Regions from separate parts of the Methylobacterium sp. UNC300MFChir4.1 genome, predicted to be linked through region 1. Evidence: riboswitches for the same ligand, from Rfam matches in the RefSeq annotation. Region 1 holds a riboswitch; each other region holds the start of a gene.
What was found. A riboswitch is a leader RNA that binds a small molecule or an ion and turns the genes downstream of it on or off. The one in region 1 is predicted to bind cobalamin.
Positions count from the first base shown of each region.

Region 1 (7,136 bases):
ATCTTCTCCGGATGGTTCGTCGCGGCCACGACCACGACGCCCGGCCGCTCGTCCACGCCTGAGAGCAACTCGAGGAACAGGTTCACGATCTGCGTCCAGTACTGGACAAATTCCCCCCGGATCTGGGCACGATCGGAGATGCCGTCGAGCTCGTCGATGAACAGGATGCAGGGTGCCTGCGAACTGGCCTGGGCAAAGACCTTGCGGATGGCCTGCAAGGTCCCGGACAGGTAGTCCGACGCGTTCCACTCGGCGACGGAGGTCGCCACCAGCGGCACGCGCGCGCTCTTTGCCAAGGCTCTAGCGAAGCTCGTCTTTCCAACGCCGGGTGGGCCCGACAGGAGAAGCCCGCGATGATCGATCTGCGCCCATCCCAACCGTCCCGCGCGATAGGCCCGAAGATCGGCGGCGGCAGCCAGCCCCCAGATCTTGGCCTCGCCGTAGCCGTCGAGCACCTCCAGTGCCGGGCCGTCCCCGAGAAAGTCGGCCTTGGAGGCGAGGATCCGCTCAAGCGCGTCGATACACGCATCGGGCGTACCGGTTCTCCGAAATGCGACGGGCAGATCGGCGATGTCGATCATGCGCAGAAGGTCCGGATCGAGTCTCCGCGAAGGAAGGCCGCCGACGACGGCTTCGACCACGAATGCGAGGCCAGTCTGATCCAATCCGGGCAATGCGATCCGGTGCTCGGCCGAGCGCATCAGGTCTCGTGGCAGTTGTCGCTTCGGGTCGGGCGCGATGCCGACGATCGGAATACGCACATGCAGGGCGCTGCCGATCACCTCGTTGCCTTTGTCCGGCCGAGCATCGCGACCGATCCCGTCGCAGACGAAAAGCGCGGCATGCCGGCGGCTCAGTTCCCGGCCGCCTCGCCCCACGGCGAGGTCGACGACCTTGGTCTGGGAGCGGAACAGGCACTTTTCGGCGACGATCCGGACCGGCTCGACGAGGTCGGAGACATTCGTCGCGAGCGCGACCACGGGCGCCTCGCGACGTAGACGGCGGACCAAGCCGGTCTCGGCCGCCACGGCCCTTGCGAGCATCACGGCCACGGCCGCGAGATCGGCCGGGATGGGCACATGTGCCGTCTCGGCACGGTTCGCCTCGTCCTGAGCGACGATCTGCTCGACGGCATCGCTGTCGTCGAGCGGAGCATCGTCTTCGAACGGGTACGACGTGGAGCGATGGCCTGCCTTCAGGCGTTTCCGCTCATCTTGCGCGAGCTGCTGCAGGAAGGCGCGGGCGAGTTGGTCGGAAGCTTCACCTTCCGCCGGTGCTGAGATCGCAGGGGCGAGTGCATATGATGAGACGAGCATAAAAGATCTCCCTCGGCCGTACGCGGGAGCGCCGGCCGGCAGCGTGGATGCTGGGGGTGATGAGGCGACGCGGCTGTCTCGATGGAATCGAGACGATCTGCGGGCGTCGCGTCAGGAGATCACCTGCGCCATAGGCGATGCCGGTTCATGGAACATATCATGAACGAACGCCAGCGGACGCAAGGCTTGTCCACAAGCGAACGGCGATAGTCCTGCGGCCACGACGGCCGGCAGCGCTGGCGGCAGGGCCAGGATCGTGATGCGCAACGCCGCGCCCGCAGCCCACAACAGAGCGAGGGTGATTCCGATCTCCCAGGAGCGGAGCTCAACGGACCTCGGATGGGCCATCGGGGAGGTCATCAGTCGAGCCTGATCCGCGGATGTCCATCGAGCGCGCGCGCCGTCCTCACCACGGCTGGACCACGTGGATGGCGAGCTTGATGCCCAGCCGGTCCAGCATCCGCCGGAAAGCTGCCGCGCTGTAATCGGGGGTCTCAGTCCAACAAGCCGAGCGTCCGGCCCTCGCCCGCCACTGAGAGGGGTGCGATCGCCGCGACGGCCTCGTCGAGCGGGTCGAAGAGCGCGCAATTCGGCCGGGCTCTATCGATGAAGGCGCGCAGCCACGGAATGTGTGTGATCCTCTCAATCAGGTCGGTCCAAAGCCGGCCGGTCAGGCCAGTTCATTGTGGTAGCCGTCCATCTGGGATGAGATAAACTATTTATCGCAAAGAAAAAATAATGTTCCGTGTCGCAAAATCTATAACGCAGAATCTCGTCTTGTACCGCCTGCGGATTGTGAGACACCTCACCCAAGGGCGTTCAAGCGCTACCAGGGGGCCTGGCGCCCTTCATACGGTGAGAAGATCGGCCCAGGCGCGCGTGAGAACCGCCTTGCGCCGGGCTCGGCGCAGAGGGTCGAGCGCTGCCAGCGTGTCGATCAGCGCCGCCACCTGGACGGGGTCGCCGCCAAACCACCCGCCAATCTGCTTCAACCGCGCATGGGCGTGAGCATGTTCATCGCGCTCGACCTCGCAGCTCGTGAGCACGGCGAGGCAGGCGTCGGTATGAAGTTCCACAGCTTCGGGGACGTCAGTCGAAACGTGACGGTCGATCAGGGCGCCGAGGGTCTGTTGGGCGAGCATGGCGTCAGGATTTGCTGGCAGCCGGGCTGTTCTCAGAGAGCATCATCGGCTTCGGGATCATCCAAAAGTGCGGTCAGCACCGCGAAAGTAAGCGCGAGGGCTGGCGTCGGCAGGGCTTCAGCGACACGGCGCTGGTAGGCGGTCCTTCCCCAGGAGCGCCACACTGCGGCGCAGAAGCCAGCTTCAGGGCGGCTTTCGGTATGCACCTGCCAGGACCAGCCCGGGAGCGCACGTGTCAGCAACGCCTGCGCGGCATCGAGGCTCGCGGTGACGGCCGGGCAACTCTCTCTGCCGTGGCGGAGAACCGCCCCGTCCGGGCCGTGGCCCCAGACCATCTTAGCGTCATCACGGTAGGGCCGCCACTCGATCCGGTAGATGGCGGTGTCGATCTGGCAATCCAGATCGCGATCCGGCCCCTCGGTCTCGTGCAGGCGCGCGACCAAGCCTCGCAGCACTATGGCGCTGGTCGCGACTGGGCTGCGCCTGCATCCCTGCAGTTGAGAACGCATCAAGCGTCTTTGACGCTCAGTGGGCGAGTGCGGATTTGCGATAGCTCGCCCGCATTCGCCGCGCGGTCCCTTGCGAAGCGCCTTGCCATAGTCGCTATGTACCGGATGTAACGCGCGAAGCTTGCCATGATCCGCTTAACCGGCGTGTAGTTGTCGTTCGAAGGAAGGGATAGCCTCATCGGCCACAGCCGTACGCCGCACGAGTACTTGTATCGCTTGGGCAGCGTCCGGCTGTGGCCGATGACTGGAAAAGGATATCTCAGCCGTTCGTACATCAGAACCTCGTGTGATCGGCTGTCATTTGGATGCGTCTGCGATCGAACTCACATTTTAGAGCGACCGCGCCCGCCTGTTCGGCCATCCAGCGTGAAGCATAAGCGTACCCATCGAGATCGAGAGGCACGCCACGGCGCAACACCTTCCATCGAAAGTGGCTCGGAAGAAGCTCACATCGTCGAACAACCACGGTGTAATCGGTCAAAGAATGATCCGCTTCGGACAGCAAACTCATGATTTGACCTCGTTCTGACGGATGCTCGTGAGCAGGCGAGATTCAAGTTTACTCATAGTACGACGCCGCTCTACCTCCGACATGCCACCCCACATTGCGATTTCTTGACGGGTTCGACCGCATCCGCGGCATAATCCGGTAGCGCCATCGAGGACACAGACTTTCGTGCAGGGGCTCGACGGCTTGCTCGAACTCATGGTCAGCAAACTCTACGGAAGCAGGAGGATCGCGGCGTAGATTTGCTTAACTGTTCGGTTTGACCTCTCGTCGTCCGGACGCCTGGTCGAGGCGACGCAGGAGCTTGTGGGCATCGGCAGAGGTCCAGATCCGGCTGCCGCGGGTCTTGCTCAGACCGCGACAGGTCATCTCGCCTGCGATCTCGGTCGCGGACCACCCGGTTTGGTCGACGATCGCCTTCAAGATAGGTTCAAGGCTGTTCGTGTAGAGGCGTGCTCGGGTCGAAGCTGCCGCCCCCCCCTGGCCTCACCGATGCGATAACGGGGCCGACGCGCATCGACCGGTTCCTGATCGTCACGGAGAGTGCGCATTGTCAGCCTTGTCGAGGAGTAAGCCGGCCGGCCGGCGGACCGGATCGGGGCTCGTGCGTTGCCAGAGGGGCATCAGGCCAATCTCTAAGCCTCCGGTGTCGGGCTGCTATCGATCTGGGGCGCAACCTGCCGACGAAGCAGTCCACGCAGTTCGGGACGACGGGCGACATAGAAGAGCGCAGCACCGGCTGTAACCGCTGTCGCTGCAGCGAGGCCAGGCCGACGGCGGACAGCCGCACCGATCGCATTCGTGATCTCGCCGACAGATTGCTGCGCGAGGCTGTCAGCGAACGCATCGACGTCGCGCGCGGCCCGCTCGCAACTCGCTTTGATCCATGGGAAGCCGTCGAGGTTCTTACTGGTGACCTTGAACGCAGTGGCGACATCCGCAGCGGCTTTGGCGGCCTGGTCCTTGCGCTGCGTGGCGTAGGCTTGCACCTGCGCACGAAGATTCTGTCCGACCGCTTCGGCCTGAACACTCACAGTCGTTGCGCCGCGCGCCTGAGCACCTTCAGGTACGCCGGCAGGAGAGAGTGGATCGTGAGAGCGAAGATCGGACACTGGCGAACCCCGACAGATTGGGGCGAAGGCCAGGCGGACGCATTGCATCTCGGTGCGGATACGCCATCCCGACGCAGCCGCTGCAAGCGACCCACCGGGACACCCCGCCCGAGAGACGTTCATCGATCGAGGCAGGTCTCCTGGCTCACGGATCACCGTCTCTGCCTGGCCTTCCCGGCGCGAGCGCCAGTGACCATTGTCGACAAAGACTCACCGCTTACAGTTGCGGGGGCAGCTCCGGCATCGCCTTTTCAGGCTCACCGAATTCCCTCTTAGCCTCGACCCGGCGAGCCGGTTCGAGGAACCACGATAGCCAAGCATGGCGCGAAGCTATGGAGTTTGTCAAAGCGGCTTATTGATCTGCCTCGGCCACGGCCGACCGTGTCCGCGGCGAGAGCCCCCTTCGGGGTTCAAGGACATCGATGTGTCGAGACCGATCGTTCAGAAGGCCATGAACGATCCGAGGCAGGCAATCGTCCGCCGTCAAGGGTGGCGACACGGCGGCGTATCCGACCCGACACACCACCCGGATGAAAATACGAGTTCAAACGTAGACGCAGGATTGCGCCTTGACGGCGAGCGCCGCCCGAATGCTAAGCCTTGCCGGACGGTTCCCTTTGGGGATCAAAAGGGAACGTGGTGAGGGGCTAGTCCCGAAGCCACGGCTGCCCCCGCAACTGTAAGCGGCGAGCCCAGCACCACCGCGTCACTGGATGCGTGTCATTCGGGAAGACGGTGCAAGGGCGACGACCCGCGAGCCAGGAGACCTGCCGTCAGCCGTGGTCACACGCGAAACGCGTTGGGCGGGGTGTCCTGACGGGTGTCGAATCGCTGGGCTGCTGCCGAGCGCGGCGACTTCATTCGCGGTGACGTGCCACTGCCGCCGTCGAGGCTTACGTGTCCCGTCGTTCTCTTCGCGCCATGCTCGCGCTTTCAGGTTGCAGCCTCGTCGTGCTGTCGACCGCATCCCATGCGCAGGATCGTCCTGCACAGGCCACTTCCACCGCTGAGACAACGTTGGAGGAGATCTCGGTCACCTCGGAAACGGTAGCCACGAAGCCGCAAACCGCGCCTGCCGCAAGCGCCGGATATGTCGGCGGTGTCACGGGCATCGGCGGCTCGTTGCTCAGCGTGGACTCGGCCAGCTCCGGGATCCTGACCGGGGCGCAGGTCAACAACCGGCCCGTGACCCGCCCCGGCGAGGTGCTGGAGGCCGTCCCGGGGCTCATCGTCACGCAGCACTCGGGCGAGGGTAAAGCCAACCAGTTCTTCCTGCGCGGCTTCAACCTCGACCACGGCACCGACATCGCCCTGTTCCTCGACGGCATGCCGCTCAACATGCGCACCCATGCCCACGGACAGGGCTACGCCGACATCAACTTCCTCATCCCCGAACTCGTCGGCGCGGTGGAGTTCCACAAGGGGCCGTACTTCGTCCGCGACGGCGACTTCGCCTCCGCCGGTTCGGTGCGTATCGACTACCTCGACAGTGTGCAGAAGAACCTCGCGCTCACCTCAATCGGCTCGTTCGGCTACAAGCGCGCCCTATCAATCGCCTCGACCCCGTTCGCTGAAGGCAACCTACTCGTCGCCGCCGACGCGCAGGTCTACGACGGGCCCTGGACCGTGCCGGATGCCCTGCGCAAGATCAGCACGGTCGCCCGCTACAGCCAGGGCACGGCGCTGGACGGGTTCTCCGTCACCGGTATGGCCTACGCTGCCCGCTGGACCGCCACCAACCAGATTCCCGAGCGGGCCATCGTCTCCGGGCTGATCAGCCGCTACGGCACCATCAACCCGACCGATGGCGGCGACACCTCCCGGTTCTCCCTGTCGGGCCGGTTCAGTGCGACGGACGATACCGGGGTCACGAGGGCCTCGGCCTACGTGATCCGCTCGCAGCTCAACCTGTTCAACGACTTCACCTACTTTCTGAACGATCCCGTCAACGGGGACCAGTTCCACCAGCTCGACCAGCGCATCATCGGCGGCGGCGAGGCCTTGCACATCTTCCAGGGCGATCTGTTCGGCCTTCCGATGGAGAACGAGATCGGCGTGCAGACCCGCACCGACTCGATCCGCGTCGGCCTGTTCAACACCACCAACCGGCAGTACCGCTCGGGCATCCTCGACGACCGCGTACTGGAGACGAGCGGTGCCTTCTACTTCGACAACCGCGTGCGCTGGACCGACTGGCTGCGCACCAGCCTCGGCTTCCGGGCCGATGGCTACTACGCGAGCGTCGTGTCGGACACGCCAGCCAATTCCGGGAAGGCGCGGGATGGGATCGTCAACCCGAAGCTCGGCCTCGTCCTGGGCCCCTGGTTCGACACCGAGCTCTACGTGAACTACGGCGGCGGCTTCCACTCGAACGACGTGCGCGGCGTGACCGCCACCGTCGATCCGACCTCGTCGCTGTTTAACACCACCCGCTCGCCCTTCCTCGTCCCATCCACCGGCTACGAGATCGGCCTGCGCAATCGCTCCATCGCCGGGCTGGAGACGAGCCTGGCCCTGTTCCGGCTCGATTTCGCGTCGGAGAACCTGTT
Region 1 covers NZ_FOCS01000031.1:21,936-29,071, reverse strand. The annotation lists gene BMY19_RS26825 (AAA family ATPase) at 1-1,316, opposite strand, end outside; gene BMY19_RS26820 (hypothetical protein) at 1,428-1,676, opposite strand; gene BMY19_RS26815 (hypothetical protein) at 2,165-2,458, opposite strand; gene BMY19_RS26810 (hypothetical protein) at 2,491-2,901, opposite strand; gene BMY19_RS26805 (DUF1289 domain-containing protein) at 3,475-3,675, opposite strand; gene BMY19_RS30645 (hypothetical protein) at 4,111-4,509, opposite strand; cobalamin riboswitch at 4,700-4,911, opposite strand; cobalamin riboswitch at 5,179-5,377, shown strand; gene BMY19_RS26800 (TonB-dependent receptor) at 5,509-7,136, shown strand, end outside.

Region 2 (7,136 bases), on a different contig from region 1:
ACCTCGCCTCGACGACCCTGACGGGCTCGTACCTTCAGGAACTCGTCCGGGTCAGCGATCGCCTCACTCCTGACGCGGCCGAGCGCATGGCATCGATCGGCGTCGACCTGATCGTGGCGAGCCTCGCCGAACGGATGGCGCAGGAGGCGCCGCGTTCCATCCACGGCAACGTCACGGTCCAGCGCGCCAAGGCCTATGTCGAGGCGAACCTGAGCGACCCGAACCTGGACCCGCCCCGGCTCGCCGCCGCGATGGGCGTGTCGTTGCGGCGGCTGCAGGAGCTGTTTCATGAGCGCGGCCGGCACATCTCCGACTACATCTGGGGACGCCGCCTGAAGGCGGCAGCCAAGCGCCTGGGCGACCCGGCCTGCGCCCACCTGTCGATCGGCCTGTTGGCTTATGGCTGCGGTTTCAGCAGCCAGGCGCATTTCGCGCGCCGCTTCAAGGATCGCTACGACGTGAGCCCCCGTGAATACCGACAGGCGCACAGGCCGGACGTGGAGGTATCTGCGTCCGCCTTCGGGCTGTCGTCCTGATGCGCGGCACGACCGGATCGGATCGGAAGCCACCGCCGGGCCGATCTCGACCGCTCGACAGCACACGCTGAAACCGACCTCAGGCGGACAGCGTCCGACGCAGCCTGCGCCAGCCCGCCACGATCCCGGTGACCGCGATGCCCGCCGCCAGGAGATTCAGGACCCACTGGGCCGTATCGTGCAGGGGGCGGTTGCCGGTGAGCCCCGGCAGGTCGAGCCGGTGCGCGGCGTCGAACAGCCAGCGGTTGATCCGGCCCGAGCGGTCTAGGCGCTGGAGGATCGTGCCGTCCCGGGGATCGACGTGGAGCCACGTGGCGGCCGCGTCGCCGAAGCGCAGGCGCAGCACCGGAAGCGGCCGTGGGTCGGCCCCGTGGGGATACCAGTAGGCGTCGTAGGCGTATAGCGGGCGGATCGACCGGAGGGGACCGTCCGCGAAACCGTCTGCCGCGGCCGTCGCGATGCTGCGCGCGTCGAGGGCGGTCGCGCCGTCCGCTGCGACCGTCCGGAGGCCGTCCGCCGTCTCGGTGACGATCCACCAGCGTCCGCCGATGGCGGCGAAGCGCAGGGTGCGCGTATCCGGCAGGGCGCCATCGCGGAGCCGGTGCGGATCGAGGCCGAGCGCCGGCGGGATTCCAGCATAGGCGGCGCGCAACGCTACCGGCGGGCTGGTCGCGCTGAACCAGCGGTTCGGGTTCATGGAGATCCAGCCGCTGACGATGAACGTGCTCAAGCCGAGGCCCCCCGCGAGGCCGAGCAGGTGGTGCCAGCGCGCCAGCCCGCGATAGGGCGTGACCGCCCCGGCCGCGTAGCGCCGCCGAAGGCGCAGGCGCCAGATCCCGATCGCGCCTCCACTCAGCGCGCCGAGGGCGGCGAAACCGGAGAGCCACAACAGGATCGTCCGCCACAGCTCCGGCCGGGCCCGCAGCGGCGTGAGGTAGATCCAGTGCGCCACCGAACCCACCCAGTTCCAGCCCCGCTCGAAGCGTGTCGTGTCGAGGGCGATCTCGCCGGTCACCGCAGACACGTAGAGTTCGGTCCCCGCGGCGTCGCCGAGGGCCACCTTCAGGAAGGGCCGGAGCGGGTCGTAGCGGGCCGTGACGGTCCACTGGTCGCGCGCGACCAACTCGGACTGCGCAGCCGGAGCACCACCGGCCGCGACACGCAGCGCATCTGCGGGTGTCAGCGGGCCGAGCCGCGCGCCGGTCCGTGCCGAGACCGTCACCCGGGTGCCGTCGTGGCCGGCGATCCGGTAGACCGGCTCGTCGCCCCGCATCTCCAGGCCGAAGGCGGCCGGCACGCCGGCGAGCCCGCCGGCGCGGAGCGCGTTGTCCGGCGCGACCGCGACCTGATCCCAGGCGATCGGGGCGAGCCGCGACAGCCGCTCGGCCTCGGTGAGCGCCGGGAACGGCACGTAGAGCATCACCAGCCCGGAGCCGATCCACAGCGCGAAGAACAGCCCCGCGGCTATCCCGGCCCAGCGGTGGAACAGGAGCAGCCAGCGCCGTCCCGCCTTGCCGAGCCGGCGCGGTCGGCTCACCACGTCACCGTGTAGGCGACCTCGACCGAGCGCGGGCGCCCGAGCAGCCAGTTGGTCCCGACCCCGTTCACGGCGTTGCCCGAGATCGCGTAGACCTTGTCGAACAGGTTGTAGACCCGCACGGACAGGCGCGAATCCGCCGTCACCTGATGGTCCAGGACCGCGTTGACGAGGTTGTAGGCGGGGCGCCGCGCCGTGTTGCCGAAGTCGCTGTAGACCTGCCCGACGTTCTGCAGTCCGACCCGCGCGGTCCAGTCGCGGGTGACGTCCCAGGTCAGCCAGAGGTTGGCCACGCGCTCGGGCACGTCGATCGGCTGGTTGCCGGCATACGAGACGGTGGCGCCGTTCACCGTCTGGTCGAACCGGTCGTACTGCGCGTGGAGGAGCGCGAGGTTGCCGTCGAGCCGCCAGCCCGGCGCGAAGCGCCAGCCGAGCGCCAGCTCGAAGCCCTGCGAGGACTGGCTCCCCACCTGCGTGGACAGCGTCGGCTGGCCGGGGATCGCCGAGATCAGGTTGTCCTTGACGATCCGGTAGCCCGCGACGGTCCATTCGAGGGCGCCGTCGAAGGCCAGACCCTTGGCGCCGATCTCGACCTGATCGCCGGTCGCGAGCTTGAAGCCCGCCAGCGACTGCGACAGCGTGATCAGGCTGTTCACCGGGTCGGTGGCGAAGCTGTACTGGGCGTAGAGCGCGCTGTCCGGCGTCGGGTTGTAGACGAGGCCGAACCGGTAGCCGAGCGCCCGGTAGGTCTTCTCGAACCGCGATCCCGTCTGCAGGTCCTCGCGGTTCAGCGTCGGCACGTCGAGGCGCACGCCGGTGAGGAACGACAGCTTGTCCGACAGGATCACCCGGTCCTCGGCGAAGACCGAGGCCTGGCTCGTCTGCGTCGCGTAGGCTGGACGCGCCCGGCCGTTCTGCGGGAACAGGCCCGGATCGTAGCCGGTGAGCGGTACGCTGGTTGTCGGAGCGTCGAAATAGAAGTTGTTGGTGTGGCGGAAGTCGATGTGATTCACGTCGAAGCCGGCCACGAACTGGTTCGGCAGCCCGAACAGGCTGCCCCGGACCGTCGCGTCGAGGCGGTCTCCGACCTGCTCCTGGCTGTGGTAGATCTCCAGGTAGTCGCCCCGGTCCACGAGCCCGGTGCCGCGGTTGTAGCTGTACTGCTCGACGTCGAGCCAGTGGCGCCGGCTGGTCAGCCGGTAGGCGGTGTTGCGGATCGTGATGTCGGCCGAGGGGGACCACTCGGTCTTGAGCTGGGTCCAGTTGTCGGCCCAGGTGATCTTCGCGTCGCGGACGTTGTAGTTGTTGAACCGGATGAGATCCGGGATCCGTCCCTCGACCAGCGGGGTGCCCCAGTAGCGGGCGGGCTCCTGGTAGCCGAGATCGTGGCTCAGGGTGAAGGCGAGGTCGGCGCTCGGCCGGAACAGCAGGGCGGCGGAGACCGCGAGGTTGCGGAAATCGCCCTTCGGCCGCATCCAGCCGTCGGCGCGGTTGCTGCTGACGTTGAGGCGGTACGCGAAGGTGTCGCCGTACTCAGCCTGGCCCAGCGGGCCGCCGGAATCGAGGGCGAGCCGCGCGACCCCGTCGGTGCCGATCACCGCGCGGGCGGCGTTGATCGGCACGAAGACCGGCCTCTTGGGCACCACGTTGATGACGCCGCCGATGGCGCCGTCGCCGTAGAGCACCGAGGACGGCCCGCGCAGCACCTCGATCCGCTCGACGTTCCACGTGTCGAACGGGAAGGTCACGGTGTTGGCGCCGACGTAGAAGCGCGTGCCGTCGTAGAGCTGCTGGATCGAGTTCGGTCCGGCGAAGCCGCGGGACGTGAACGCGCCGTTGCCGTTGCCGGGCGCCGCGATGGTGGTGATGCCGGTCGCGTCCTGGGTCACGGCCTCGGCGATCGTGTCCTGGCCGCGCAGCCGCGCGGTCTCGCCCGACACGATGTCGAGGCTGGCGGGCGTCTCCAGCGGCGTCAGGCCGAGGCGGCTCGCGGTCCGGTCGCGCGTGCGCAGGTTGAGCCCGTTCGGCGGCAGGCGGCCCGGGTCGCCGCCCGCGCCCGCGACCGACAGCTCATCCAGCGTGACCGCCTCCTGGGCGGCGGCCGGACTGGCGAGGAGCGCGAGGAGAACGCCGCAGAGGGGGGCCCGCCCGCCGAGGCAGGAGCGATGGGTCGATGGAGACATGGGGAAAGCGGTCCGTGCGCGGCGCGCGCCGGCCCCCGCGTCCTACAGGCATTGTAATAACATTACAATGCACCCGCCGTGCGAAAGCCTCTCTCTGCGCGGGCGCGCGGCGGCGTCCTGCGACAGGGCTCGAGGGGCTCGGGACGGCGGAGACGGGCATGGGGAACGGCGTCGCGGGCGCGCTTGCTGTGGCACGTCACCGCGAACGAGGCCTCGGCGGCCGCCTCCCCTCGGGACTGGCGGCGCCTCGACACCCGCCAGGACACCCCGCCCGGCGCGTTTCGCGTGTGACCACGGCTGACGGCAGGTCTCCTGGCTCGCGGGTCGCCGCCCTCGCACCGTCTTCCCGGGGTGACCCAGTGACGTGGTGGTGAAGGGCTCGCCGCTTACAGTTGCGGGGGCAGCCGCGGCTTCGGGGCGAACCCCTCACCGCGTTCCCTTTTGATCCCCGAGGGGAACCGTCGAGCACAGCTTGGCCGTAGCGGGGGCGGGCGTCAACCGTGTGTCCGGTTGTTGCCGTGGATCGGCGCGCAGTGCGCCGGTCCGTTGCGACCGCGCCGACGACGGGCTAGCCCCTGCGGGATGACGGTCTGGCGGCCCCCTGCGGAGATTCGCGTGAAGGCGCTGGGCCTGCCCCGGCGCGGCAACAGCCTGCTCGTGGCCGAGGTCCGCGCGGATGACGGGCGGCTGAAAGGCGTCCGGCCGCTCGGCGGCAGCGTCGCGTTCGGCGAGCGGGTCGAGGACGCCCTGATCCGGGAGTTCCGGGAGGAGCTCGGCGTCACCGTCTCGGTGCTCGGCGGCCCCCGCGTCATGGAGAACATCTTCACGCACGAGGGGCAGGTCGGGCACGAGGTGCTGTTCCTGTTCCCCGTCGCCCTGCCGCCGGGGCGGTTCGACGGGCAGGAGCGCTTCGTCTTCCACGAGGATTCCGGCACCGCCTGCGTGGCGCGGTGGTGCGATCTGGACGGGCTCGACGTGCCGGGCGGTCCCGACCTCTTCCCCGCCGGCCTGAAGGACCGCCTCCGCGACGCGTGGCGCGCGGAGCCCTGACGGACCGGGCCGGCCCACTGCCTTTGCCGGTCGGCGCGGGCGATGCTACAGCCGGGCAATCCCATCGGTCCGGACGTCCGCGACGCCGCGGCCCATGCGCCCGGACGCTCCGTCCGACGCGGAGACGGGTGCCGGCGGAAGCATGACGATACGACCTCCCAGAAGCGGCGGGCCGACGGGGCGCAAGCCTCAGGCCGGCAAGTCCAGCGTCAGCAAGTTCAGGGGCGGCAAGGCCCAGGCCGACGGCCGCGCCCGCACGGGCCCGCGCACCAGCGCCCGCGACGCCGCCGAGCGCGCGGCCCGCAACCGCGGCGAGGATGCCGGCACCCGCGATCCCTGGGGCGCGCAGGCCGCTGCGGCCCCGGCGCCGGCCCGGCCGCCGAAGCCGCGCCGCGAGGCCGCCGCACCGCGCGACGCCGCGGCGGGCAAGCCCGGCGGCCGGCCGCCGGCCAAGCGCTCGGCGGCCCCATCCCCAGCCCTCGCCTCTGCCCCCGCGCCCGGTCCGACCCGGCGCGAGCAGCGCGCCGCCGCCTCCGCGACCCTCGCCTCCGGCGTGCAGACCCTGACCGTCGAGCCGGACGAGGCCGGGATGCGGATCGACCGCTTCCTCACCGCCCGCTTCCCGCTCCTGCCCTTCACCCGCGTGCAGACCATCGTCCGCAAGGGCGAGTTGCGGGTCGACGGCAAGCGCGCCAAGCCGAACGACCGGCTGGAGCCGGGCATGAGCGTGCGCGTGCCGCCGCTGCGCCTCGACCAGCCCACCGAGCGGCCGCGCAGCGCCGCCCGCGAGCAGGACGACGCCGCCTTCATCCGGTCGCTGATCCTCTACGAGGATGCCGACATGATGATCCTCAACAAGCCCTTCGGCCTCGCGGTCCAGGGCGGTTCGGGGACGGTCCGGCACGTGGACGGCCTGCTCGCCGCCCTCACGGGTCCGGACGGCCAGAAGCCGCGCCTCGTCCACCGGCTGGACAAGGACACGGCCGGGTGCCTGATCATCGCCAAGACCCGGCTCGCCGCCGCGACGCTGGCCAAGAGCTTCCGGTCCCGGGCGGCGCGGAAGATCTACTGGGCGCTCACCGCGGGCGTGCCGCGGGTCCGGCAGGGACGCGTCTCGACCTACCTCGCCAAGGAGGAGCCCACCGACGCCGACGCGCGGATGCGGGTCGCCAAGCACGGCGACGAGGGCGCGAGCCACGCGCTGACCTACTACGCGATGGTCGATCAGGCGGCCCAGAAGCTGTCCTGGCTGTCGTTCAAGCCGGTCACCGGCCGCACGCACCAGCTGCGCGCCCACGCGGCCCATATCGGCCACCCGATCGTGGGCGACCCGAAATACTTCTCCGTCGAGAACTGGGAGCTGCCGGGCGGCATCCAGAACCGCCTCCACCTGCTCGCCCGGCGGATCGTCATCCCGCACCCGCGGACCGGCAAGCCGGTCGACGTGAGCGCGCCGCTCCCGCCCCACATGGCGCAGAGCTGGAACCTCCTGGGCTTCGACGCCGCCCGCTACGACCCGATCGTCGAGGCTCCGGAGGCCTGAGCCCGCAGCCAGGGCACGATCGCGTCCGCCAGCGCGTCCGGGGCCTCGAGCGGCAGCATGTGGCCCGACCCGTCGATCACCCTCAGCGTCGCGCCCGGGATGCCGTCGCGGAGCTCCCGCGCCTCGTCGAGGCTGCGCAGGGCGTCCTGGGCCGCCGCCACGACCAGGGTCGGGCAGCCGATCGCGCCGAGGCGGTCGCCATCGGATTCGCGCGCGTGCCCGGCCTGGCGCAGGAAGACCTCTCCGCCGAGCCGGTCGCCCATCTGCCGGATCCGGCTCAGGAGGGC
Region 2 covers NZ_FOCS01000015.1:53,785-60,920, reverse strand. The annotation lists gene BMY19_RS19640 (helix-turn-helix domain-containing protein) at 1-536, shown strand, start outside; gene BMY19_RS19635 (peptidase) at 616-2,076, opposite strand; gene BMY19_RS19630 (TonB-dependent receptor) at 2,070-4,256, opposite strand; cobalamin riboswitch at 4,541-4,734, opposite strand; gene BMY19_RS19625 (NUDIX hydrolase) at 4,839-5,306, shown strand; gene BMY19_RS19620 (RluA family pseudouridine synthase) at 5,449-6,849, shown strand; gene BMY19_RS19615 (alpha/beta fold hydrolase) at 6,816-7,136, opposite strand, start outside.
Region 2: linked by a shared signal. The riboswitch ahead of BMY19_RS19630 (TonB-dependent receptor) and the one ahead of BMY19_RS26800 (TonB-dependent receptor) in region 1 are both predicted to bind cobalamin.

Region 3 (7,136 bases), on a different contig from region 1:
GCCGCCGCGACTATGGGAACGGCGGACAGGATCACCGCGAGGGCGATCCCGAATCGCGACGGCATCCGCGACCTCAAAACGACGTCACGCGGACGCCGCCGTAGACGGCGAGCCCCGGCCCCTGGAAGCCGGTCGGGTTCTGGTAGCGCTGGTCGAACAGGTTATCGATCCGCCCGAACACCGTCAGGGTCTCGCTCCAGGCGTAGTTGACCGACAGGTTCACCAGCGTGAAGCCGGGGGCCTTCAGGCGGGGCACGGAGAAGTCGCGGTTGCCGTCCACGAACGACCCCAGCACGATGAGCGTGCCGGTCATGGTCAGATCTGGCATCAGGTTCCAGATTGCGGTCGCGCTGACCTTGTTACGAGGCCGACGCAGCAGCTCCTGGTGGGCGATCTCATCCTTCGTCACCGTGGTGGTCCAGTCGAGCCGCCCGCTCCAGAACTCGTTGAAACGCAGGGCGACGAAGCTCTCGGTGCCGTAGGCCGTGGCCCGACCGACGTTCACGTTGGTCGAGTAGGTCGGGTAGTAGGCCGTCTGGATCAGGTTCTTGAAGTCGGTCTGATAGTAGGTCGCGCCCACGGTCATGAACCCATCGAACAGCGGCTGCTCGAAGCCTCCGTCGAACCCGAAGCTCTCCTCGGGCCGTAGGTTCGGGTTCCCGAAGAAGCGGAAGCCCGGGTAGTCCTGATAGAGCTGGCTCAGGGTCGGTGGCTTGAAGCCCGTGCCGACACTGCCCTTCAAACGAGTCTCGGTGCCGGGCACGATGTAGCTCGGCGCCACCCGGTAGGTGGTCGCGCCGCCGAACTGGTCGTTCGCGTCATGGCGGATGTTGGCCACGAGCGCGGCGCCCGCAAAGGGCGTCGTCTGAAGCTCGGCGAAGCCGGCGGTGTTGCCGTTGGACCTGTCGATGCCGGTCGTCTCGAAGCGCTCGTCCTCGCGCTGGGCCCCGAACAGGACGAGGTTTCCGGGAGAGACCTGCCAGTCGCCTCGGTAGTCGAACCGGGTTCGCTCGCCGAGGTAGGTGGTGGGTGTCGGTGGCGCGAGGGGATCCAGCGGGCCGGCGAACAGGCGGTCGAACTTCGAGTAGTTCGCCCCGAAGACGTTGTGGAAGCCCGGTACCGGCGTCCACTCGGCCTCGCCCCTCATGATCAGCTGCTGCTGGTCGTTGAGGTTCCGGTACGGCAGCGGCACGTACGGAAAACCGCCGTCGGCTTGGTCGAGATAGGCGCTGTCGGAGAAGCGCAGGACGTAGTTGAGCCGGAACTCATCGGTGAGTTGCGCGCCCAGCTTGGTCGAGATCGTCTTGATGTCGGTGAAGGCGGTCCGCAGCGGTACGCCGCGGGGCAGCAGCTCGAACGGGGTGACCTGAACGGCCGATTGCCGGATGTGGCCGACCGAGACCGAGTAGTCGAAGATCCCCTCCGAGCCGGAGACGTTCCCGAACTGGTTGAAGGTGCCGAACGAGCCGCCCTCGACGGTCGCCGTTGCCCGAGCCGGCCCTTCGCCACGCTTGGTCACGACGGAGATGACGCCGCCGATGGCGTCGGCTCCGTAGAGGCCGCTTTGGGGCCCGCGCAGCACCTCGATCCGCGAAAGGTCGTAGGTCTGGAGCTGGCTGAAGTCGAAGGCTCGGTTCGGGGTCGAGGGGTCGTTGACGTCGATGCCGTCGATCTGGACCTTCACGTGGTTCGAGTTGGTGCCGCGGATGAAGACCGAGGTCTGGCCGCCGGCGCCGCCGGTCTGCACGACGTTGAGGCCCGGCACCTGCTGCAGGGCATCCGGCACCGTCCGGCGCTGCTGCTCCTGAAGCAGGCGGTCGGTGAGCACGGTGACACTCGATCCTGTGTTGGCGATCGGCGTCGGCACGCCCGTGGCCGAAACCGAGATCTCGGACAGGGAGACCGCAGCCTGCGCGCCTCCCTGGGCATCGGCGAACGGCGCGGCGACCTGCTGCGCGAGAGCGGGAGCGGAGACGAGCAGCGCGGATGCGGCGCAGGACAGCGCTAGGCTGCGCCGAAGCGCGGAGGGGACGGAACAGGACACGGGACGGCCTCGGGGGACGGCTGTGGCACGTCACCGCGAACGAGGCCTCGGCGGTCGCGTCCTCAAGGGAACCGCGGCGCCGCGACACCTCCCAGGACACCCCGCCCGGCAAGCTCCGCGTGTGACCACGGCTGACGGCAGGTCTCCTGGCTCGCGGGTCGGTGCCCTCCCACCGTCTTCCCAGGCGAGGCCGCCCAGTGACATCGGTGGCAGGAAGGCTCGCCGCTTACAGTTGCGGGGGCAGCCGCGGAATTGGGCTCGAAAGCCCTCACCGCATTCCCTTTCGATCCCTGAGGGGAACCGTCCAGGCGACTATCGGCAGGCCGTGAAACCTCGTCAATGCGCCTTGCAGGAAGAGCGGGCGCCTGTGACTTTGCAGCGACAGGGAAAGTCCCGGCGAGCTGTCGTCGATATTTCGAGATCTTGATACAAAGCGTTTATCTATTGGCAGATCTCGTAATATGAACCGTTTTGATTTTATATCGGTTATAATAAAACGCTAATAATTGACACAATTTAGCTCCGAATAGATCTTAAGTAATCTCGAACGCTCTCTGACGAAAATAGAGAGAAATAACCCTGATGATTATCAGAACAAAATTGAGATTGTCCAGATCGATTAATTTTGCCTTCCCGCATCAGCCTGATTCTCTCCTGCGATGAGATATTCAAGATACTGCAGACCATTCTCGGCGTCAGAGGCATTTGCTTGATCTCCTTTGAAATCGAGTAAGCCTCGTTCACCAGAGTATCACGCGCTCTTTTTGATATTCGACCATAATATGCTCGTACGATCCGATCGTCGGCATATAGATCTTTCGGATTATGCCGCTTCAAACAGGCTTTAATCCGTGCCAGAGCAAGATTCTTTCTGGAGGCCAGATTGAGCGTGAGATCGGCATCCGGATCAAACGTAACCGTGAGCGATCCCGCCTCTTCGGATAAGGACAACATCCCCGAACTCTGATGATCGCGAAGCCCCCTCAGCGTGCGATGGTGACAGGTTTGCGGGACGGATGGAAGGCAGTCGTACCAGGGGCGTCAACCAACCGTGAGCGCGATCAAAATAGCCAAGGGTAAATCAAGCATTCATCACTGCGGCATCCCTTCCGGAACGATGGTCTGGACGATGGAGCTGTCGAGCGCCTCGTAGGCATGCAGGCCGATCGAGGCATAGAGGTCCGCGCGAGTCTGCATGCGGTCGACCATGCCATGGGCGCCGTCGTCCCGCGCGAGCGCCGCATAGAGTTCGGCCTGGGCCTTGTTGGCAACTCGCAGGGAGCTGACCGGCCAGATGATCATCTTGTAGCCGAAGGATTCGAACTCGGAGGCCGTGAAGAATGGAGTGCAGCCGAACTCCGTCATGTTGGCGAGGAGCGGCACGCCGGGCATGGCCTGCGCGAAGGCCTTGAACATCTCCGGCGTATTCAACGCCTCGGGGAAGATCGCATCGGCCCCCGCCTCCACGTAGAGTTTCGCGCGCGCAACCGCGCCGTCGAGTCCCTCGCTCGCCGCCGCGTCGGTCCGGGCGATGACGTAGAGGTGGCGCCGCGCCCTCGCGGCGGCGGCGACCTTGGCGACCATGTCGTGCGCGTCCGCGAGCTTCTTGTCGTTGAGGTGGCCGCACTTCTTGGGAAGGATCTGGTCCTCCAGATGGACGGCTGCGGCGCCCGCCTCCTCGAAGGTGCGGACCATGTGCATCACGTTCAGCACCTCGCCGTAGCCGGTATCGCCATCGACGAGCAGCGGCAGGCCCGAGGCCCGGACGATCTGGCGGATGAAGAACGCCACCTCGTCGACGGTGATGATCCCGAGATCGGGCAGGCCCATGGACGCGGTCATGGCCGCGCCGGAGAGATAGAGGCCTTCGAACCCGGCCGCCTTGGCCTGAAGCGCGGCCTGCCCGTTATGAGCGCCCGGAAGTCGCGCGATACCGGGCTGGTCCAGCAGCCGGCGGAAGCGCAGGCCGGCATTTTCGGCGGGCAAATCGTCGGCCACGAGATAGGGCATCGGAAGATTCGCCTCAGGCGTGGAGGGGCAGGCCGCGCTCGGCCAGAGGGACGAAGGGCAGGTTCTCCGGGCCGACATAATTGGCCGAGGGCCGGATGATCTTGTTGTCCGCTCGCTGCTCGATCACGTGGGCGGACCAGCCCGAGGTGCGCGAGATGACGAACAGCGGCGTGAACATCGCCGTCGGCACACCCATCATGTGGTAGAGGACGGCCGAGTACCAGTCGAGGTTCGGGAACATCCGCTTGGTCTCGCCCATGACCTGTTCGATCCGCTCGGCAATGCAAAACATCTTCATGGCGCCGGCCTGCTCGGACAGAGACCGGGCCACCCGTTTGATGATCGCGTTGCGTGGATCGGCAATCGTGTAGACCGGGTGACCGAAGCCGATGACCACCTCCTTCGCCTCGACCCGGCGGCGAATGTCGGCCTCGGCTTGATCGGCATCGACATAGCGCTTCTGGACATCTAAGGCCGCCTCGTTGGCGCCGCCGTGCTTGGGGCCCCGTAGGGCGCCGATTGCCCCGGCTACGCAGGAATACATGTCCGAGCCCGTCCCGGCGATGGTCCGCGCCGTGAAGGTCGAGGCGTTGAACTCGTGCTCGGCGTAGAGGATCAGCGAGGTATGCATGGCGCGCACGAAGCTCTCGCTCGGAGGGCGCCCGTGCAGCAGATGCAAGACGTGGCCGCCGATGGACTCATCGTCAGTCTCGACGTCGATGCGGCGGCCGTTCTGGGCGTATTGATGCCAGTAGAGCAGCATCGAGCCGAAGGAGGCGATCAAGCGGTCGGCGATGTCGCGGGCGCCGGCATGGTTATGGTCGTGCGCCTCCGGCAGGACGCAACCCAGGATCGAGGCCCCGGAATGCAGCACATCCATCGGGTGGGCGGCGGCCGGTAGCGTCTCCAGCGCCGCCTTCACCGCCGAGGGCAGGCCGCGCAGCGCCCGCAGCCTCGCCTTGTAGGCCGAGAGCTGCGCCGGAGTGGGCAACGTGCCGTGGATCAGCAGATGGGCGATCTCCTCGAACTCGCTGCTCTCGGCGAGATCGAGGATGTCGTACCCGCGATAGTGAAGGTCGTTGCCAGCGCGCCCCACCGTGCACAGGGCAGTGTTGCCGGCGACGATCCCCGACAGGGCCACGGATTTCTTGGGCTTCACGCCGGGAGCGGAGGAGACGGGGTCGGACATCGGTTGAGAACTTTCATCAAGGGATCAGGCGAGATCGAACAGGCCGCGCTTGGCGGGTTCGCCGAGCCGGGCCGGGTCGGCCGAGAACGAGAGCTGGCGCAACTCGGCGGCGGTCAGCTCCGGCAGACGCGAGACGAGGTTGAGGAAGCGATCCTGCTCCGCCGTGGCGATGACGCTTTCAGCTAGGTCGCGGAACTTGCCGATATACTGAGCGCGGGCGAACGGCCGGACGCCCAGCGGATGAGCGTCGGCTACGGCGGTTGCGTCTTCGATCATCGTGCCGTCGGCGAAGGTGACGACGAGGCGGCCGCCGAACGCCTTCTCGGCCGGATCCTGCGAATGGTAGCGCCGGGTCCAGTCCGGGTCCTCGACCGTGGAGATCTTGCGCCACAGGGCGACCGTGTCCGGCCGCTGCGTCCGCTCCGGGGCGTAGGAGCGCACATGATGCCACGCGCCGTCCTCCAGGGCGACGGCCAGGATGTACATGATCGAATGGTCGAGGGTCTCGCGGCTGGCGGCCGGATCCATCTTCTGGGGGTCGTTGGCGCCGGTGCCGATGACGAAGTGGGTGTGGTGGCTCGTATGCAGGACGATGTCCGTCACCGCCCCGAAGCCGCCGGCATCGCGGATCCGCGGGCCAATGCGCCGGGCGAGGTCGATCAGGGCTTGGCTCTGGTACTCGGCGGAATGCTCTTTGGTGTAGGTGTCGAGGATGGCGCGCTTCGGCTCGCCCTCGGCCGGCAGCGGCACCCGGTAGACGTGCCCCGGACCGCCGAGCAGCCAGGCGATGAAGCCGTCCTCGCCCTCCCAGGCGGGCGAGGGCGCGCCTTCTCCGCGCATTACCCGGTCGACAGCCTCGATCGCCATCTTGCCGGCAAAGGCGGGGGCGAAAGCCTTCCAGGACGAGATCTCGCCCTTGCGCGACTGCCGCGTGGTGGTGGTGACGTGCAGCGCCTGCTGCACCGCCTGATAGATCGTTTCCACCGGCAGGTTCATGAGCGTGCCGATCCCGGCGGCGGCCGAGGGCCCGAGATGGGCGATGTGGTCGATCTTGTGTTCGTGCAGGCAGATGCCCTTCACGAGATCGACCTGGATCTCGTAGCCGGTCGCTAGTGCCCGGATCAGCGCGGCGCCGTCCTTGCCCGCGTGCTGCGCCACGGCGAGGATCGGTGGAATGTTGTCGCCGGGATGCGAATAGTCGGCGGCCAGGAACGTGTCGTGGAAGTCGAGTTCGCGCACCGCCACGCCGTTGGCCCAGGCCGCCCATTCCGGCGAGATGGTGCGTCCTAGGTCGAGGCCGAACACCGTCGCACCCGGCGCGAAGGGATGCGCCTCGGCCTGGGCGCGGGCGCTGGCCACCGGGCGACGGGCCAGCGAGGCGGCGGCGACCGCCGCGTTGTCGATGATACGGTTGCCGATCATCTCGGCAACCTCGGCATCGATCGCCACGGGGTCGGCGGCGACCTCGGCGATCTTCCAGGCCAACTGGTCCTCGCGGGCCAGGGGCTCGGCGGACTTGTAGGTGCGGACGTCGTGCAGGACGGTCATCGGGAACCTTGGTTCAGTACTCGCGGGCGATCGGGACCGGGCGACCGTCGGGACCGACGGCCACCATCTCGAAGCGTCCGAGCATGGCGGGGCGGCGCTCGCCGCTGAGCAGGACCTCGGCGGTGGCCTCGACCTCGACGGTCATCGAGCTGCGGCCGACGCGCACGACCCGTGCCGCCATGTCGAGCAGTTCGCCGACCCGTACCGGCGTGTGAAAATCGGTTTTGTCGGAGCGGGCCATGACTACGGCGCCCCGGGCCCGCCGGGTGGCGGCCACGAAGGCAGCCTTGGCCATCAGGCCGAGCCCGGAACCGCCGAACAGCGTGCCGTAATGGTTGGCCTGAT
Region 3 covers NZ_FOCS01000001.1:4,083-11,218, reverse strand. The annotation lists gene BMY19_RS00055 (ABC transporter substrate-binding protein) at 1-65, opposite strand, end outside; gene BMY19_RS00050 (TonB-dependent receptor plug domain-containing protein) at 74-2,044, opposite strand; cobalamin riboswitch at 2,163-2,364, opposite strand; gene prpB (methylisocitrate lyase) at 3,137-4,054, opposite strand; gene prpC (bifunctional 2-methylcitrate synthase/citrate synthase) at 4,068-5,243, opposite strand; gene BMY19_RS00035 (MmgE/PrpD family protein) at 5,268-6,791, opposite strand; gene BMY19_RS00030 (acyl-CoA thioesterase) at 6,805-7,136, opposite strand, start outside.
Region 3: linked by a shared signal. The riboswitch ahead of BMY19_RS00050 (TonB-dependent receptor plug domain-containing protein) and the one ahead of BMY19_RS26800 (TonB-dependent receptor) in region 1 are both predicted to bind cobalamin.

Region 4 (7,136 bases), on a different contig from region 1:
GGCGACGCACTCGCCATCCTCGATGGCGAGGTCGACGTCTGCGAGGACGGGTCGTGGCGCGCCGCGGCGCCACCCGGTGCCCGCGTAGACTTTGCCGAGCCCATGGGCGGACAGGAGGGCCGTCACCGCGCGACCTCGTGAAGGGCTCGGTGAGCCGCGAGCAGCGCCCGCGTCTCCGGTCGGTCCGGCCGTGCGAAGACTGATGCCGTGCCGCCCGTCTCGACGATCCGCCCGTCCGCCATCACGGCCATGCGATCAGCGAGGCGGGCGACGACGCCCAGATCGTGCGTGACGATCAGGAGCCCGAGGCCTCTGTCGCGCACGAGGGCTGCCAGCAGGTCGAGGATGCGAGCCTGGGCGACGAGGTCGAGATCCGTCGTCGGCTCGTCGGCGACCAGGAAGGGAGCGCTCGCGAGCAGGGCGAGCGCGATCATAGCGCGCTGGAGCATGCCGCCGGACATCTGGAACGGGTAGAGGTCCGGCACCCGCGGATCGTCGCCGAGCCCGACGGCTGCCAACGCCTCGCGCATCGCCGCCCGGCTCTCGGTGCGCTGAAGTCCCACAGCCGCGCCGGTTTCACCCGCATGGTCACCTATCGTGCGCAGCGGGTTGAAGGCCGAGCGGGGAGCCTGGAGCACGGTGGCGACCGTCCGGCCGCGGAACTCAGCTGGCGCCACCGCCGTGCCGTCGAGGTGGACGCGACCGGCGACGCGCCGGGTCCCAGGCGGCAGCGTGTCGAGGAGCGCCGCGCAGGCCAGCGACTTGCCCGAGCCACTCGTGCCGACGAGGGCCAACACCTCGCCCGTGCGCATCTCGAACGATGCGTCCGCGACCAGCGGCACGGCCTCGGCTCCGCGCCGGGTCTCGACGCGCAGGTTCTCGGCCCGGAGCACGCGCGGGCTCATAGGCCCCGCTCCGCAACGAGTGTCGGGTCGAGGCGGTCGCGCAGCGCGTCGCCGAGCTGGTTGAACGCGAGGACGGCGACGGCGATCGCGAGCCCCGGCCAGACGACCAGCAGGGGCCGTGTCCAGAAGAAGGTTCGGGCCTCGTTGATCATCACGCCCCATTCCGGGGTCGGAGGCTGCACGCCGAGGCCGAGGAAGGACAGGCCGGCGACGTGGAGGGCCATGTGGCCGACGTCCAGGGTGGCGAGCGCCGCGAGCGGCGGCAGGACCCCCGCCAGCACGTGCTCGACGAAGACCGCCACCGGCGATGCCCCCGCGATCCGGGCGGCCAGGACGTAGTCGCGCGTCTTGAGTTCGAGGACGAGACCTCGGACGATGCGGGCATACCAAGCCCAGTGGGACAGGGCGATGGCCGCGATGACGTTGACGAGGCCGGTGCCGAACGCGCCGATCAGGAACAGCGCCAGCACGAAGGTCGGCACCGTCAGGAACACGTCGCACAGGCGCATGAGCACGGCGTCGGTCCGACCTCCCAGCATGCCCGAGACGGCACCGACCCCGAGGCCCAGCGCCACCACCAGGGCGAGGGCGGCCGCGACGGCGCCGAGCGTCGTCTGCGCACCGGCGATCAGCCGGGACAGGATGTCCCGTCCGAGATGGTCGGTGCCGAGGGGATGGAGGAGGCTCGACGATTCGAAGCGGGCCGTGAGGTTCACCGCCAGGGGGTCGTGCGGCGCGGCCAGCGGTCCGAGAAGCGCCAGCAGCAGGATCACGATGGCGAGTGCGCCGGGGACCGTGACCGATCCCAAGCCCGTGCGGGCCACCCGCATGGAAGCGTTCGGCCTCACGCCGTCGCCTCCCCAGCAAGGCGCATGCGCGGATCGAGCCAGGCATAGGCGATGTCGACCGCGAGGTTGCAGAGGACGAACACCGCGGTCATGACCAGGGTGAAGCACTGGATGACTGGGTAGTCGCGGTTGTAGATCGCCGAGACCGCGTAGCGGCCGACGCCCGGCCACGAGAAGATCGTCTCGACCACGAGCGCACCGCCCAGGAGCTCGCCGACATGCATGCCGGTGGCGGTCACGACCGGCACCAGAGCGTTGCGGAAGACGTGTCGGCGTCGAACGGTTCGCTCGGGGAGCCCGCGCAGGCGCGCATAGAGGACGTGGCGCGTCCCCGCGACCTCCAGCATGCTCGCCCGCAGGAGGCGCGCGTTGACCGAGAGGGACATCAGGCAGATGGCCAACGCCGGCATGACGAGATGCGCGAGCGTGCCTCGGCCCATCGGCGGCAACCAGCCCAAAGTGACCGAGAAGAGGGCTACGAGGAGGAAAGCGATCCAGAAGTTCGGCAGCGAGACGCCGAGCACGGCGATCCCGCGCACGAGGCGATCCTGCCAGCCGCCGCGATGGGCGGCCGCCCAGGCGCCGAGCGGCAGGCTGACCGCGATGGTGACGGCGAGCGCGGTCCCGGCCAGTTCGAGGGTCGCGGGCAGGTAGCCGAGGAGCTCGGGCAGGACCGGCCGGCGCGTGACGTAGGAGAGGCCGAAATCCCCTTGCAGGGCGCGCCACAGCCAATCGAGGTATTGGACGACGAATGGTCGGTCGAGGCCGAGCAGGATGCGTGCGTCGGCGAGGGCGGCGTCGGTGGGAGGTATCTGCGACAGGCGCAGGTAGTCGAGGGCCGGGTCGCCCTGGCCAAGCCGCAGCATCACGAACACGAGGATCGACACGCCGAGCAGCATCGGCGGGATCAGTGCGAGGCGGGCGGCGATGAAGCGGAGCATCGGCGTGGCGGTCATCGGGCTGCCGGCCGCATGGCAGCGAGGGGGATCTCGTTGATCGTCGCGCCGAAGCCGACGTCCGTTATCGAGGTACGATGAACCTCGATGGCCACGGCGTGAGAGATCGGCAGGTAGATTGCGGCCTCGTGCAGTGTGGTCAGCAGCTTGGCATAGAGCCGTCGGCGCTCGGTCTCGTCGGTCGTGGCGAGCACTTCCGCGATGGTCGCGTCGATGCCCGGCTTCTCCGGCAGCCCGACCTGCGCCTGATAGTCTGCGTGTGACGGGGTGCGCATCGAACTGATGAAAGAGGCGGGATCGTAGGGCGGCCCCCAGGTCTCGCCGAAGATCAGGCCAAAGCGGCCATCCTTCTGGCGGGCCAGGATCGAACTCTCCTCCTCGCCGATCAGCCGGACGTCGATGCCCACGCGGCTAAGATCGGACTGGAGAACCTCGGCAATCGCGCGCTGCTGGGCGTTGGTCCCGACGAAATCGACCTCGACGGCGAGGCGGCGTCCGTCCTTTGCACGCACGCCGTCGCGCCCGAGCGTCCAGCCGGCCGCGTCGAGCATGCGGGAGGCCGCGCCCCGGTCGAAGCCATAGGGCTTCAGCCCGACGTCGGCGTACGGCACGCGCGGCGCGAATAGGAAATCGGCTCGTGGCTCGATCCCGTCGAGCACCGTCCGGACCAGCGTATCCTTGTCGACGGCATGGTTGATGGCGAGGCGGACCGCCCGATCATCGGTCGGGAAGCGCGCGGAGTTCATCGCCAGTACCCGGGTCGCCAGTGGCGGCGAGACCGCTGCGGCGAAGTTCGAACCCATTTGCCGGAGCCGGACGAAGGCTTCTGAAGGAATCTGCCCGGCCGCGCCGTAGACGAGGTCGATCTCACCCGTCTGCAGGGCCATGACGCGGGTGTTGGGATCGGGGACGACCTTTACGACGAGCCGGTCGAAGATGGGTCTCCGGCCCCAGTAGCCCGGATTGCTCTCGAACGTGTCAAAGACACCGAGCTGGGTGTCGACGAGCCGCCACGGCCCCGTGCCGACCGGCCCCCTGATGCCGACGGCCGTCGTACCGCCGGGGCCCAGGGCGCTCGGAGACAGGAACCGGAAGGGCCGCGGCAGGGAGAGTTCGAGTAGCGTTGGGTAGTGCGGCGCCTTCAGGACGAGGCGGAACGCCAGAGGCCCGACAACTTCAGTGCGCTCGATCTGCTGGACGAGATCGAGCCACGCGTGCCGCTGGCGGTTTGCCAGGATCGCGTCGAAGTTCGCCTTGACCGCGGCCGCGTCGAAGGGCGTCCCATCGCTGAAGGTGACGCTGGGGCGCAGGGCGAAATCGTAGGTCCGCCCATCCTCGGAGATGGTCCACGAGGTCGCTAGCCAGGGCTCGACCGATCCATCTCCGCGGTACTTCACCAAAGGCTCGTAGACGCTCGCCTGCGCGAACATCTGGTTGGGCGCGTAGAGGTGCGGGTTCAGCGGTCCGACGTTCGAGGGCCACGAATAGGTGAGTTGCCCGGCTGCTGTCTGGAGCGGTCCGAGGAAGCTTGCCGCCATCGCGGCGACGGCGAGGGTCGCCAACTTGATCATGTATCGGCCGCGGTATGAGGATCGCTGCAGAACGTCATACACTGCCCAAGCTTGACCGTGAACCGCATCCTACAAGGCAATCACCTCGACCGAAGATCGGACGACCATTGCTGAGGTGTTCAGCGTGCCCAACCTCTCCTGTGCGAGCGCGGCAGCCGTTCGTCGCTTTGCGAGGGTGTGACTTCGAGACGGATTGGCGGAAATCCAACCTGTCTTGACATCGACCGACGCCTCAGACGCCACACATCTGAACAACGTGTTTCCGTGCGTTGACGGATGGACACACCGCAGCTTAGCTTGGTCGAGACGGTTCCCCTCGGGGATCAAAAGGGAACGCGGTGAAGTCAGGCCCGTGAGGGCTCGGCCGATGCCGCGGCTGCCCCCGCAACTGTAAGCGGCGAGTCCTTCATCACGACGTCACTGGGCGGCCTCGCCCGGGAAGACGATGAGAGGGCGGTGACCCGCGAGCCAGGAGACCTGCCGTCAGCCGTGGTCACACGCGGAGCTTGCCGGGCGGGGTGTCCTGGGAGGTGTCGCGGCGTCGTGGTTCCTTGGAGGACGCGACCGCCGAGGCCTCGTTCGCGGTGACGTGCCACAGCCGTCCCCCGAGGCCGCCCCGTGTCCTGTTCCGTCCCCTCCGCGCTCCGGCGCACGCTGGCGCCGTCCTGCGCGGCATCCGCGCTGCTCGTCTCCATTCCCGCCCTCGCGCAGCAGGTCGCCGCGCCCTTCGCCGATGCCCAGGGAGGCGCGCAGGCCGCAGTCGCCCTTTCCGAGATCTCGGTCTCAGCCACCGGCGTGCCGACGCCGATTGCCAGCACGGGATCGAGCGTGACCGTGCTCACCGACCGCCTGCTTCAGGAGCAGCAGCGCCGGACGGTGCCGGATGCCCTGCAGCAGGTGCCCGGCCTCAACGTCGTGCAGACCGGCGGCTCCGGCGGTCAGACCTCGGTCTTCATCCGCGGCACCAACTCGAACCACGTGAAGGTCCAGATCGACGGCATCGACGTCAACGACCCCTCGACCCCAAACCGCGCCTTCGATTTCAGCCAGTTGCAGACCTACGACCTTTCGCGGATCGAGGTGCTGCGCGGGCCGCAGAGCGGCCTCTACGGGGCCGACGCCATCGGCGGCGTCATCTCCGTCGTGACCAAGCGTGGCGAAGGACCGGCTCGGGCAACGGCGACGGTCGAGGGCGGCTCGTTCGGAACCTTCAACCAGTTCGGCAACATCTCGGGCTCGGAGGGGATCTTCGACTACTCGGTGTCGGTCGGCCACATCCGGCAATCCGCCGTTCAGGTCACCCCGTTCGAACTGCTGCCCCGCGGCGTGCCGCTGCGGACGGCCTTCACCGACATCAAGACGGTATCGACCAAGCTCGGGGCGCAACTCACCGACGAGTTCCGGCTCAACTACGTCCTGCGCTTCTCCGACAGCGCTTATCTCGACCAGGCTGACGGCGGCTTCCCATACGTGCTGCTTCCGTACCGAAACCTCAATGACCAACAGCAACTGATCATGAGGGGCGAGGCCGAGTGGACGCCGGTGCCGGGCTTCCACAACGTCTTCGGGGCGAACTACTCGAAGTTCGACCGCCTGTTCGCGGGCCCGCTGGATCCACTCGCGCCGCCGACGCCCACCACCTACCTCGGCGAGCGAACCCGGTTCGACTACCGCGGCGACTGGCAGGTCTCACCCGGCAACCTCGTGCTGTTTGGGGCCCAGCGCGAGGATGAGCGCTTCGAAACGACCGGCATCGACCGATCCAACGGCAACACCGCCGGCTTCGCCGAGCTACAGACGACGCCCTTCGCGGGAGCCGCGCTGGTCGCCAACATCCGCCACGACGCGAACGACCAGTTCGGCGGCGCGACCACCTACCGGGTGGCGCCGAGCTACATCGTGCCCGGCACCGGGACCCGCCTGAAGGGCAGCGTCGGCACGGGCTTCAAGCCGCCGACCCTGAGCCAACTCTATCAGGACTACCCGGGCTTCCGCTTCTTCGGGAACCCAAACCTGCGGCCGGAGGAGAGCTACGGCTTCGACGGGGGCTTCGAGCAGCCGCTGTTCGATGGGTTCATGACCGTGGGCGCGACCTACTATCAGACCGACTTCAAGAACCTGATCCAGACGGCCTACTATCCGACCTTTTCCACCAACGTGAACGTCGGCCGTGCGACCGCCTACGGCACCGAGAGCTTCGTCGCCCTGCGTTTCAATGAGTTCTGGAGCGGGCGGCTGGACTGGACCACCACGGTGACGAAGGACGAGATCGCCCACCAAGAGCTGCTGCGCCGGCCACGCAACAAGGTCAGTGCGACCGCAATCTGGAACCTGATGCCGGGCCTGACCATGACCGGCACGCTCATCGTGCTGGGGTCGTTCGTGGACGGAAACCGCGACTTCTCCGTGCCCCGCCTGAAAGCCCCCGGCTTCACGCTGGTGAACCTCTCGGTCAACTACGCCTGGAGCGAGACCCTCACGGTGTTCGGGCGGATCGATAACCTGTTCGACCAGCGCTACCAGAACCCGACCGGCTTCCAGGGGCCGGGGCTCGCCGTCTACGGCGGCGTCCGCATGACATCGTTCTGAGGTCGCGGATGCCGTCGCGCCTCATGATCGCCCTCGTGGCCATCTTGTCCGTCGTGCCGTTCGGCGCAGCGGCGGCATCCGTGCGGGTGGTCTCGATGAACCTGTGTGCCGACGAACTTGTCCTGCGGCTGGCGGACCGCGATCAGGTGCTGGCCGTCACCTACCTCGCCCGTGACCCGCGCGGGTCGACCGTCGCGAGCGAGGCGTTCGGGCTGCCGGTAACGCGGGGGCTCACCGAGGAGGTCGTGGCCCTGAAACCCGACCTCG
Region 4 covers NZ_FOCS01000019.1:105,221-112,356, reverse strand. The annotation lists partial or broken gene BMY19_RS22595 (ATP-binding cassette domain-containing protein) at 1-126, opposite strand, end outside; gene BMY19_RS22590 (ATP-binding cassette domain-containing protein) at 123-905, opposite strand; gene nikC (nickel ABC transporter permease subunit NikC) at 902-1,753, opposite strand; gene nikB (nickel ABC transporter permease subunit NikB) at 1,750-2,694, opposite strand; gene nikA (nickel ABC transporter substrate-binding protein) at 2,706-4,247, opposite strand; cobalamin riboswitch at 4,571-4,780, shown strand; gene BMY19_RS22570 (TonB-dependent receptor plug domain-containing protein) at 4,899-6,869, shown strand; gene BMY19_RS22565 (ABC transporter substrate-binding protein) at 6,878-7,136, shown strand, end outside.
Region 4: linked by a shared signal. The riboswitch ahead of BMY19_RS22570 (TonB-dependent receptor plug domain-containing protein) and the one ahead of BMY19_RS26800 (TonB-dependent receptor) in region 1 are both predicted to bind cobalamin.